DNA from 2 places in the Clostridium fungisolvens genome. Region 2 is predicted to be linked to the other one. Evidence: a T-box and tRNA genes for the amino acid it is inferred to sense, from the RefSeq annotation. Region 2 holds a T-box; the other holds one or more tRNA genes.
The links. The T-box of region 2 lies ahead of tyrS (tyrosine--tRNA ligase). A T-box ahead of a tRNA ligase gene usually reads a tRNA of that ligase, here a tRNA-Tyr.
Positions count from the first base shown of each region.

Region 1: it has a tRNA-Tyr gene. The T-box ahead of tyrS (tyrosine--tRNA ligase) is inferred to sense a tRNA for this amino acid. The anticodon was not compared.

Region 1 covers NZ_BLZR01000001.1:3,819,692-3,826,093, reverse strand. The annotation lists gene spoIID (stage II sporulation protein D) at 1-130, shown strand, start outside; gene bsdtw1_RS16845 (M23 family metallopeptidase) at 392-1,126, shown strand; gene spoIIID (sporulation transcriptional regulator SpoIIID) at 1,240-1,494, shown strand; gene bsdtw1_RS16835 (rod shape-determining protein) at 1,583-2,614, shown strand; gene yyaC (spore protease YyaC) at 2,726-3,256, opposite strand; gene bsdtw1_RS16825 (hypothetical protein) at 3,367-4,023, shown strand; tRNA gene bsdtw1_RS16820 (tRNA-Tyr) at 4,278-4,362, shown strand; tRNA gene bsdtw1_RS16815 (tRNA-Val) at 4,382-4,457, shown strand; tRNA gene bsdtw1_RS16810 (tRNA-Thr) at 4,481-4,555, shown strand; tRNA gene bsdtw1_RS16805 (tRNA-Tyr) at 4,563-4,647, shown strand; tRNA gene bsdtw1_RS16800 (tRNA-Val) at 4,668-4,743, shown strand; tRNA gene bsdtw1_RS16795 (tRNA-Thr) at 4,767-4,841, shown strand; tRNA gene bsdtw1_RS16790 (tRNA-Tyr) at 4,847-4,931, shown strand; SAM riboswitch class I at 4,989-5,088, shown strand; gene metK (methionine adenosyltransferase) at 5,367-6,402, shown strand, end outside.
Region 2 covers NZ_BLZR01000001.1:4,691,614-4,698,015, forward strand. The annotation lists gene tyrS (tyrosine--tRNA ligase) at 1-1,193, opposite strand, end outside; T-box leader at 1,540-1,807, opposite strand; gene hisS (histidine--tRNA ligase) at 2,002-3,315, opposite strand; gene bsdtw1_RS20800 (DUF2164 domain-containing protein) at 3,919-4,152, shown strand; gene bsdtw1_RS20805 (hypothetical protein) at 4,361-5,395, opposite strand; gene bsdtw1_RS20810 (phosphodiester glycosidase family protein) at 5,406-6,402, opposite strand, start outside.

The DNA.
Region 1 (6,402 bases), 870 kb from region 2:
GCATGGGGTTGGACTTAGCCAATGGGGAGCAAACGCCATGGCTGAATTGGGAGATGATTACAAGAAGATATTAAAACACTATTATACCGGAATTGATATACTTGGTATGAAAGATGTTAAATCAAAATAGAGAACCCCTTAAATTAAAATCCATTCACTATGGCAGAAAGGCTACTTCAGTCCTTAGATTCTAAATATAAAAACACTATTTCTCATGGCATTAGAGCAATAGAATTGGGCAATACTAGAAATATATGTATTGCTCAATTTTTTTTTGCCTAACTGTTTATTAATATTTTGTAGAATTTTGTTGGAATTTATATGAAAAAAATATAGGAAAAAATGTATTTTTTAGTAATGGAAGGACAGACTAGTTAATGGAGGTGTTCATATGGACAAAAAAAATAACAAATTTTTAAGCTTTTTTAAGAAGGAGGGTTTTTACGTAATTCTATTCGTGTGCTTATGTGTAGTAGCCACATTTGCAGCAATAACTGCAAGAAATAACTCTAAGGAAGCAGCAACAGAAACAAACAAGAGTGGCGTTGCTATGAACATAAATGAGTCAGATAAGTCTACTACTCAAATGCCAGATGCAGAACAAGTAAAAAAACCTGCAACTTCAAGTAATACGACTGGAGTGACTGTTCCGAATACTAAGACTGTTACAAATACATCAAAAGTAACTTTTAGTAATCCTATTTCTGATGGAGCAGTATCTAGAGTATTTTCAGATGGATCTAAACCAATTGAAATTAAAGGCTTTAATGTTTGGACCACAGTGGTAAAAGGCATAGGTATTAATGCTAAGAAGGGCACTACAGTTACCGCTGCAGCTGATGGAAAAGTTACTGAGGTAGCAAATGGAGATGAATTTGTAGGAACTTATGTTGTTATTTCACACTCAAATGGGATGAAAACAGTTTATACAAATTTAGACCCTCAAGTTTCTGTTAAGAAAGATGAGGTAGTCAAAGCTAAACAAACAATTGGTAAAGTTGGAGACACAGCAAGAATGCTTAAGTTTGAGTCATATGCTGAACATTTAGGATTCCAGATAATTGACTCAAAAGATCAACAAGTTGATCCAAGTAAGTATATAAAATTTAATACAGCAGCAAAATAATAATTTTTTATTCAGTCATTTTCTAAATAGAAGATGACTGAATACTTAGAAAAAGTAATTTAGTTAAAGAGTAGTGCATATTTATTAATATAGCTAATTAAGGAGGTAGCATTTTGAAAGACTACATTGAGGAAAGAGTCTTAGAAGTTGCACAGTATATTATCGATTCAAAAGCTACAATTAGGAAAACAGCAAAAGTATTCGGAGTGAGCAAAAGTACAATACACAAGGATATGACAGAGAGATTACCAAAGATTAATCCAGTAATTGCTCAAAAAGCAAAGATTATATTGGATTTGAACAAAGCTGAGAGACACATAAGAGGAGGAAAGGCTACAAAATTAAAGTATAAAGCTATTGAAGGTTAATCACATTCCATGTATAATTTATATGATAAATTATGTAAAAAATACTCAAATTATGTTTGTATAAATAGAATTTTAGGAGTGAATTGGAATGTGGTTTTTGGGAATGGGAACAGATATAGGAATTGATTTAGGTACGGCGACTGTGCTTGTTTATATAAAAGATAAAGGCGTCGTTTTAAAAGAACCATCTGTAGTTGCTATAGACAAAAACAGTAATAAAATATTAGCTGTTGGAGAAGAGGCAAGGCAGATGATTGGAAGAACACCAGGAAATATTGTTGCTGTACGTCCACTTAGAGACGGTGTAATTTCAGACTATGATATGACTGAAAAAATGCTAACATATTTTATAAGAAAAGGGTGTGGAAAGAAAAGAGTATCGGCGCCTAAAGTCATGGTATGTGTTCCTTCTCAAGCTACTGAAGTAGAAAAAAGAGCCATAATTGATGCTTCGAAAAATTCAGGTGCTAGAACAGTCTATTTGATAGAAGAACCTCTGGCAGCTGCGGTAGGTGCTGGAATCGATATAAACAAGCCAAGTGGTAATATGGTTGTTGATATTGGTGGAGGTACAACTGATATAGCAGTGATTTCTTTAGGAGGCATTGTAGTAAGATCTTCTATAAAAATTGCTGGCGATAAATTTGATGAAGTAATCATTAAATATATAAGAAATAAATATAAGCTTATGATTGGTGAAAGAACTGCAGAAGATTTGAAGATTAATGTTGGATCTGCATTTAAGGATTTAAGAAACCTTACTATGCCTGTAAAAGGAAGAAACCTAATAACTGGACTTCCGGATGTTGTAGATATAACTACAGAGGAAATAAGGATAGCTTTAAAAGAAACTGTAAGGATGATTTTAGAAGCAGTTCATTCTGTATTAGAGAGAACACCGCCTGAACTAGCAGCTGATATTATAGAACATGGAATATTAATGACCGGAGGCGGTGCATTATTACATGGACTTGATAAATACTTAGAGTCAGAGACAGGTGTTTCAGTAAGAGTAGCAGATGATGCAATTTCCTGTGTTGCAATGGGGACAGGCATTGCTTTAAAGAACTTTGAAAAATTAGAACTTAATAAGGATATGGAAGTTGAACTTGTTGAGTAGTAAAAGGGACAGAATATAATTCTGTCCCTTTTAATGTTTAAAAAAGTATAAATTTTCAAGTTGTTGTAACTTAGATATTTTAATAGTTTTTAGCTTTTTAACTTTTTTGCCTTATTTTTGAAAGTTGCTTAAATAGTATGCGTGTACTATTGAATTAACAATAACTTGTGCCATCTCCATTATTAAATTTAATCTAATAGATCGACTGGTGAATATCTCAGAATTTTCACTAGAGTCAACGATGCCAATTATTGAGGCGTCACCGACGTCCGGAAGAGTCTTGCCTACACCTTTACCAGGATGAATAGGGTAATCTCTTGTATGAATTTCACCGATTGAGTTCGAATCTCCTAGACATGCATCTATTCCTATTATACAAGCTTTAGGATGGCTTGAGTAAATTTCAGTTAGTTTTCTATCAAGATTTAATGCATGTATTGGCGACGCTATTGTGCCGTATATAGGAAGTGGAAAAAATTTGTCTTTCAGCATTGTACCAACTAATGGGCCAAGGCAGTCTCCTATGCATTTGTCAGTACCTATACAGACTATAACGGTGTTATCTTTAATGTAGTTCTTTAAAAAGTAGGCTATCTCGTAGTAAGCAAGTGATGATTTATAATTAACTTTTATCTTATTCACTATCCCACCTCCCTCATAATAAATTTATATGAAGCAAATATATGAAATATTAAAAAAGAATAAAATATTGATATACTGTCAATATTTTTAATATTAGGAGGTGCTTAGGTATGGATAAGAAACAAAAAAAATATAGTTGTATAGTTATTTTTATTACGTTTATTTCAGTTGAAGTAATGGTCATAAACAATAAGTATAATTATGAAAAATTACAAGTAAGCAGCAAACAAAATTTGACTATTAAACAGAGCAATATTAGCAAAGAAAAACAACAGACACAAAACAATGAGACTAATAAGAAATTGGAAGATAAATTAAATTCTCAGAATAAAAGTAAAATAAATACTAATATAGATAGTTCAGCAAAAAGTGATGTGGATGTAAGTAAACAAAATATAAGTTCAAATAATTCGGAATTAGAAAATAATTACAATGGTTATGTGAGCCAAGAAGATAGTTATGATAGTAGTATATTTGAAGAAGAAGCTGTTCCTACAGTTTCAATTTTCAAGATAGATAAGAATACAATATTAAATAAAATAAGCCTAGCAGATAAAGCAAAGTTAATATATTTATCACGAAAACTATCTATCGCGGATTATGATTATATACAAGAAGATATGAAGAGCAGTAATGAAATAGAGGCATCGAAAGATATATTTACTATATTAAAGAAAAAATTATCGTATAACGATTACGAAAAAGTGAAAAATATACTCAGTCCATATATAGATGTAGAATATATTGAGAAGAGTATAGGAGATTAATTAATCTAAGACAAAAATATCGGTATGAAATAAATTATTTTAGTTATTAATAATATATAGAATAGCGTAGCATTTAGTATTAATACGGAGGAAGTTGTAGAAAATAAAAAGTAAATTGTAAAAATGACTGAATATGCCTTTAAATTGGGGTTGAAAATAATAAGATAACATTATATACTAATCCTTGTCGATTGGCACCGACAAAACAAAACAGCAAAGATTGAACTTATCGAAAGTTTGGTTAAAGCTTATATGGAGGAGTTCCCGAGTGGCCAAAGGGGGCAGACTGTAAATCTGTTGCAAGTTGCTTCAGTGGTTCGAATCCACTCTCCTCCACCAATTTTAAATAATAAATTAAGGGCGCATAGCTCAGCTGGGAGAGCATCTGCCTTACAAGCAGAGGGTCACAGGTTCGATCCCTGTTGTGCCCACCATTAATTTAAAAAATCAATAATATGCTGGCATGGCTCAACGGTAGAGCAGCTGACTTGTAATCAGCAGGTTGTAGGTTCGATTCCTATTGCCAGCTCCAAAATTAGGGAGGAGTTCCCGAGTGGCCAAAGGGGGCAGACTGTAAATCTGTTGCAAGTTGCTTCAGTGGTTCGAATCCACTCTCCTCCACCAATTTTAAAATAATAAATTAAGGGCGCATAGCTCAGCTGGGAGAGCATCTGCCTTACAAGCAGAGGGTCACAGGTTCGATCCCTGTTGTGCCCACCATTAATTTAAAAAATCAATAATATGCTGGCATGGCTCAACGGTAGAGCAGCTGACTTGTAATCAGCAGGTTGTAGGTTCGATTCCTATTGCCAGCTCCATTTATGGAGGAGTTCCCGAGTGGCCAAAGGGGGCAGACTGTAAATCTGTTGCAAGTTGCTTCAGTGGTTCGAATCCACTCTCCTCCACCAAAAAGACACTTATAGTGGTGTCTTTTTTGTATGAATAAAGATAATTAAATAATGTAACTCTTATCAAGAGAGGTGGAGGGAAAGGGCCCTATGAAACCCGGCAACCGGTGATATACACAATGGTGCCAATTCCTGCAGATAAGCTGCGAGATAAGAGAGATGAAATTATAAATCTCTTCTTTGAAGAGATTTTTTTGCTCTTAAAAATATTTAAAGCATCCATTGTGAAGACTTTAAGGATAAAAGTCTATGATTTTTATTTACACTATTAATAAGAGTAAAAAATATTCACCTGCCAGGTTTGTTGTGATTTGCTTAGAAAGGCAGATGCGTAAAGAAAATCATCGGCAGTAGCCTGAATGATTTTTTAATAACTATAATTTTTTATGAAGGGAGGAATTAACTGTTTTATTTTAGAAGACAGTTAAGTTTTGAATGAAAAGATTATTTACATCAGAATCAGTTACAGAAGGACATCCAGATAAAATCTGTGACCAAGTTTCAGACGGGATATTAGATGCTATATTAGAAAAGGATCCAAATGCTAGAGTTGCATGCGAGACAGCAGTAACTACAGGTATGGTTGTAGTTATGGGGGAAATATCTACTAATTGCTATGTAGATATACCTAAAATCGTAAGACAGACAGTAAGAGAAATAGGCTATGACAGAGCTAAATATGGATTTGACTGCGATACATGTGCAGTACTAACTTCAATAGACGAACAATCAGCTGATATTGCTATGGGAGTTGATGAAGCATTAGAATCAAAAAAAGGTGAAATGGATAAGATTGAAGCAGTAGGTGCTGGAGATCAAGGTATGATGTTTGGATTTGCTACAAACGAAACAGAAGAATATATGCCTATGCCAATAGCTTCAGCTCATAGATTATCAAGAAGATTAAGTGAAGTTAGAAAAAATGGTACTTTAGACTATCTAAGACCAGACGGAAAGACTCAAGTTACAGTTGAATATGAAGACAACAAGCCAGTTAGAATAGATGCAATTGTTGTTTCTACACAACATGGTCCAGAAGTATCTCAAGAGCAAATAGAAAAAGATATAAAAGAACATGTTATAAATGCTGTAATACCAGCAAACCTATTAGATGAAAATACAAAGTACTATATAAATCCTACTGGTAGATTTGTAATAGGTGGACCACAAGGAGATAGTGGTTTAACTGGAAGAAAGATAATAGTTGACACTTATGGTGGATATGGAAGACACGGTGGTGGTGCTTTCTCAGGAAAAGATCCAACTAAGGTTGATAGATCTGCAGCTTATGCAGCAAGATGGGTTGCTAAGAATCTAGTTGCTGCTGGAGTTGCTGATAAACTAGAAATAGAATTAGCTTATGCAATTGGTGTAGCTAAGCCAGTTTCTATAGAAGTAGATACTTTTGGAACTGGAAAAATAGGAGACGATAAGATAGTTGAGATCGTTGGTAAGGTATTTGATTTAAGAC
Region 2 (6,402 bases):
ACAAACCTTAACTTACCGACTTGAATTATATCACCATCACCTATCGATACCTCTAAGCTATTAATAACCTTTTCTCCATTTATCTTTAGCCCTCCACCTGTTATAAGCCTTTTAGCATCATTCTTACTCTTACATAATCCTTTTTCAAATAAAAATGAGATTAAATCTTTATCTAACAATTCAGCCTCTACTTCAAGCTTTTCTACATCTTTAGGAATACTTTTTTTCTGAAATATATTTATGAATTCTTGCTCTTCTTGTTCAGCAGCTTTTTCTCCATGATATAATCTAACCAATTCTTTAGCTAAGCTTATCTTAATATCTCTAGGATTTACCTTACCACTATTTAATTTACTTCTAATTTCATCAATTTTATCAGGATGTATATCCGTAGTTAGCTCAAAGTATTTGATAATATTTTCATCTGGTATAGACATAGTCTTTCCAAATATATCTTTAGCACTTTCATTTATGCCAATATAATTTCCTAGACTTTTACTCATCTTTTCTTTTCCATCAACACCTTCAAGTAAAGGCATAAATATAGCAACCTGGCTTTCCATATCAAAATCTCTTTGAAGCGTTCTTCCCATTAGTATATTGAACCTTTGATCTGTGCCACCTAGTTCAATGTCTGCTTTTAAACTTACAGAATCATATGCTTGCATTAAAGGGTAGAAAAACTCATGGATAGAAATACTTTGGTTACTTTCAAATCTCTTTTTAAAATCATCCCTTTCAAGCATTCTAGCCACTGTTGATTTTGCTGCTAGATTTAATACATCTTCAAAATTCAACTTTGAAAGCCATTCGCTGTTAAATCTAACTTTTGTCTTATCTTTATCTAATATCTTAAATATTTGCTCTTCATAGGTTTTGGCATTTTCTATAACCTGCTCTTTAGACAATTGCTTCCTAGTTTTTGATTTTCCAGTAGGATCACCTATCATTCCTGTAAAATCCCCTAAAACTATAATAGCCTCATGCCCAAGTTCTTGCATCTGTCTTATCTTCCTTAACACAACCGCATGCCCAAGATGTATATCTGGTGCTGATGGATCAAGTCCAAGTTTGATCACTAATGGTTTATCTTCTTTTATCGACTGCTCTAACTTTTGTCTTAGATCCACTAAACTAATAATCTCATCTGCCCCTTTAGAAATTATTTTTATTTGCTCTTCTATATTAATCATATTAATCAAGTTAAGTTCAAAATAGTTAGTTGCCTATTTACATTTAAAGATTTACTTTTTCTATAAAGAGAACTAACTTATACTTAACTACACCTCCTAAATTTAAATTTATTTAACTACTTTCTAAATTTATTCAAATCAAACTTCAAGCTCAATACTTCATGGAAATGAAAACTTCATATTAAATAAAGTTATACATACTTAAATGTATGAGCTTAATCTAATCCAACCTATTTATAAAATTACCTGCAGAATAACTTTATAAAATTAGTTGGTAAATAAAGAATTCGCTAAATTGAGATATAATTTCCTAAAGAATAAAAAAACTCCCGTCCTCTAGATTGCTCTAGAGGACGAGAGTATAAACTTCGCGGTACCACCTCAATTTATTAATGCCTTACGACAATAACCTTTTCGAGTACGATGTAAAAAAACATGAACATGATACTCTAGCACTATAACCTGTGCAGGATAGGGAAAACAGCCTACTACCTTATAAGGATTTGGTGTTCAGCTCATAGATGTATTCAAAATAAATTCTTTGCTTCTTCACACCAACCAGAAGCTCTCTTAAAAAGAAATATATTTTTACTCTTTCTACTCATAGCCTTTTTTATATTTTTTTATATATTATACTCAAGCATTCAAAACTATTCAACTATTTTTTTGAATAATTTACATAAAAAGTTTTCTAAAACTTCTTAAGCCCGCATTAACACTATATATTTATATAAATATATAAATTTTTCTTTTTATAATTATATGTTATAACAATATAAGAACTTTCATTATTACCATCATATATTTTTTATTTTCTTAACTCCTCTATAACTTCATCAACAGATTTTTTAGCTTGCTCTCCAGAAAGCATTGATTTTACAGTCAATACATTATCCTTTATTTCGTCATCTCCTATTAATACTACATAAGGAATTCCTAATTTATTTGCATAGTTCATCTTCTTTTGAAGCTTTCCACCCTCAAAATACACTTGAGTTATTATACCAGCTGCTCTTAGCTTATTTGCTGTTTCTAGGCTGTAATTCAAGTCATCATTCATCGGTATTATGATAACATCACAAAGAGTTTCTCTATCCTTAGATTTTAATAGTTTTGCTTCTCTTAGTTGATAGAACAATCTAGTTAAACCTATGGATATCCCAACTCCAGGGAGCTTCTGATTTGTGTAATACTCTGCTAGATTTTCATATCTACCTCCAGAACACACAGAACCAATTGACGGATAATCATCTAGTATAGTTTCATACACTGTTCCAGTATAGTAATCCAATCCTCTTGCAATCTTTAAATCAATTATATAATTTTTTTCTGGCACACCAAAGCACCCTATATATTCTATTACTGACTTTAATTCCTTTAATCCGTCTAAGAATACTTCATCTTCTACACCAAGTTGCTCTAAAGAGTTAATAAGTTCACTGTTATTTCCTGAAAGCATTATAAACTTCATTATGGAAGTGACTTGTTCTTCACTTAGAGTGTTGGAAAGTTCATCTCGCACACTCTCTTCTCCAATTTTATCTAGCTTATCTATTGTTCTTAGAACATCACCAGCCTCGGATATGCCTAGAGCGTTAAAGAAACCATTTAATATCTTCCTGTTATTTATTCTTATCTTAAAGTTTTCAAAACCTAACTCTTTAAATATGGAATATATAACTGCAGGAATTTCTGCATCATTTACTATACTTAACTTTCCATTGCCTATTATATCTATATCACACTGGTAGAACTCTCTGAATCTTCCCTTTTGATTTCTTTCTCCCCTATAAACCTTACCTATCTGATATCTTCTAAAAGGAAAATTTAATTCACCCATGTGTTGTGCTACAAATCTAGCAAAAGGAACTGTAAGATCAAACCGTAAGGATATATCAGTATCCCCCTTGTTAAATCTATATATTTGCTTTTCTGTTTCCCCTCCACCTTTAGCAAGCAAAACTTCACTTTTCTCCATAATTGGGGTATCCATTGGTACAAATCCGTATTTCTCATAATTCTTCTTTATGGTATCAAGCATAAAGTTAAAATCAATTTGATCCTTCGGAGTAAGTTCCATAAATCCAGGTAATATTGATGGTTTAACAAAATTTTTCTCCATTTCTTCTCCTCCTGTTAATATTATTTATTTGGAAAACAAAAACACCCACTAAGGATTTATACCTAGGTGGGTGTACTATTTATCACTCAAGCACCATAGATACAAAATCCTCAACAAGATTAGACCTGTATCTGTGGTTTTTTAACCAAGAACAAGTCTTCTATCTATGGTAATGTAGTTTTACTTGTGAATTAAAACTTATATTAATCATAAATCATTATCTCCAAACTTAATTTCCACAATTTTAACATATTAGGATTTAATATTCAAGTTGTAAATGAACCATTTCATAATTAAATTTATATTTTCAAATTCTCCTATCAGAACCCAGCGAAGTTTTAAAAATATATTTCGAATTGAAGTGCTTCATCTTTATTTTGATAAGTTTCAATGGGAAGTAGTTTATCTATAAATATTTAATCTTAGAATATTAATCTTATATTGATTCTATAATAATCAATATCTTATAATTATATACAGACTTTATTAAAAGCTATCAGCGAAAAATCATGTTTTAAATATATATCGAACCAATGGTTATCTATTAGTTAATCAAAAGGACACTATACCCAATATATTTTCATTTTAAAGGAGAAAATAACATTGAGAAAAGAAAAGAAAATTACACTAAGCAAAGAAAGCAGAGATTCAATGATTTCATCCATACAAGAATTTTTCCATAATGAAAGAGATGAAGAGATAGGAAACCTAGCTGCATCTGCAGTATTAGATTTCATTGTTGAGGAGTTATCTTCCGAGTTCTATAATCAAGGAATTAATGATGCCTATAGATACATAAGTGAAAGAACAGAAGATATGCTTGGACTTCAAAAGTAATCTTACCACTGTAGAAACAATATATTTCCAGGAAATAAAAAAGCTCACTGAAGCTAATTTCTTCAGCGAGTTTTTTTTGCACATCTGCCTTTCCGGATGTATATAAAAAATCATATTAATTCTTTGAGTAAGCTCATTAAAGCATCTGGTTAATAACCACTTAATTTCAGCCCACTGCTTTAACAGCATCTTTAAATTATTTCACCTATTATTCAAGATCTATTACTTTAGAATTCCCATCAACATTAGAAAGAATTCCTTTATCATTTATATCTAGCAAAGTACCTTCATATTTGACTGTCTTTTTAGTAATAGCATCAGTTACGCTTTTATTTGAATTTTTTATAAACACTCTGCCCCCGGCAGTTATGAATATATCATTCTTATCCACTTTAGAATCTAATTTAATATTTTGCCACTCACTTACTGATTTATCAGCATCTCCGTAGATTATTTCCTCTATTTGATCAGCTTTTCCTTTTCCTATAAAAACTGAATTATCACTATGTCCTATTATAGTACCTTCACTTAAATTTTTAATTTTAGTTTGCTTAGAACCTGTATTAAGCTTTACCATATTCGTTTGCTCATAAAGTAGATTCGCATTTACTGGGTCAATGTCTATTGCACCTATTCCAACGAGGTTAGATTTAACCTTTTCTAATTGGGACATAACATTTATTTTGTATATATCAGCTCTATTAGATGATTTTCCTATCTTAAAATACATTACATTAGAGGAAGTAGCAAATGCCATATCTTCAATGTTATCTTTACTGCTAGATAAATTAATTATATCTTTTTTCAGATCCAAGTCAGTAAGCTCCACTTTTTCATCTCTAGATGCGTCATATTTATGAATATCTATATAAGGCTTACTTTTAGAATACTTTGTTTTCTCAGCTATTATGAGAAAATCTCCATCTGTTACCCATTTAGTATAATTAACTTCCATGCTTTCTTCTAACTTAACAGTCTTTATATCTCCTTTAGTCCTATCCCCTACTTTTAAGGCGCCATCTTCCATGAATGCAATATAGGCACCATCATGAGACATCTTGACGTCTGTAGCATCACTAGGAATATTTATATCTTTCATATTACTGATTTTCTTCTTTTCTACCTTTTCAGCCTTAACAGTAGTTTCTCCACCAAGATATACCTTTTCGAAGTATAAAAACACTCCATTTTGTATTATCAGTGCAATAACAGACCATAGTAAAAACACCCTAAATTTCTTCATAATCAATCACCTATTTCTCCACATAGAAAGCTGTGGCTACCTTTCTCTCACCAGACCAAACATTAGGCGAGTTGATAACATCTCCATCATAGTACATAGTACTTGAATATCCACCATCAAGCTTCCCAGCATTTACAGCACCTCTAGACATCATTATCTCTTGAACATCATATAAGGTTGCTCCTATTTTACTTACACTTTTTCTTCCATCTATAACTAGAAGTAATATAGTTCCATCCTTTTTCTGACCTATAGCAGTTCTAGGGTTAAAACCATCTTCAAGTTTATTTTTAGCCTTGATCTGTCTCTGACCATTTACTATAAGCGGAACTTTATCAAAACACATAGCTTCATTAACATTAAAGCTTTTTAAATCATTTATACTATAATCTCCAACTAGAAGCACACCATTTTTAGTTATAGCAATTGAGCTTACAGGAGTTTTATAGTCTATATTTTCTTTTGGATATATTACCTTACCCTCAGAAATTACAAATCCACCAGGCACTGCACCTGTACCTTCATACATCTTACCGTCTGGTGTCTGATCGCTAAATGCTCCTCCGTTAATAGCTGCAATAGCATTATGATCCTTTGCAAGCTCACTAGTTTTTTCACCAACCTTACCTAAATACTTGGTCATAGCTACTTTAACTTTCTTTGGATTTTTTATTTCTAGCATATATCCATCATATTTATCTGTGTGAAAATCATACCTTGTTATATCATTTCCAGAGGCATTATTTATCTTTATCAAACTTGTATCTTCCTTCATTGCAGAAGCAACAGCATCTGTTTTATCCATCATTTCATTGATAGTGGACTGAGGTATAAACTTAGTTATAAGATAACTATGTCTTGTAGCTAATACCGTTCCTAAAACCATCTTTCTAACATCACTATAAGGTCCAAATAATAATAATATAGGTGAAGTTATAACCATAAAACCTATTATATAAACAATAAACAAAGCAAATTTCTTATATGAAAATTTAGTCTTGTTCTTT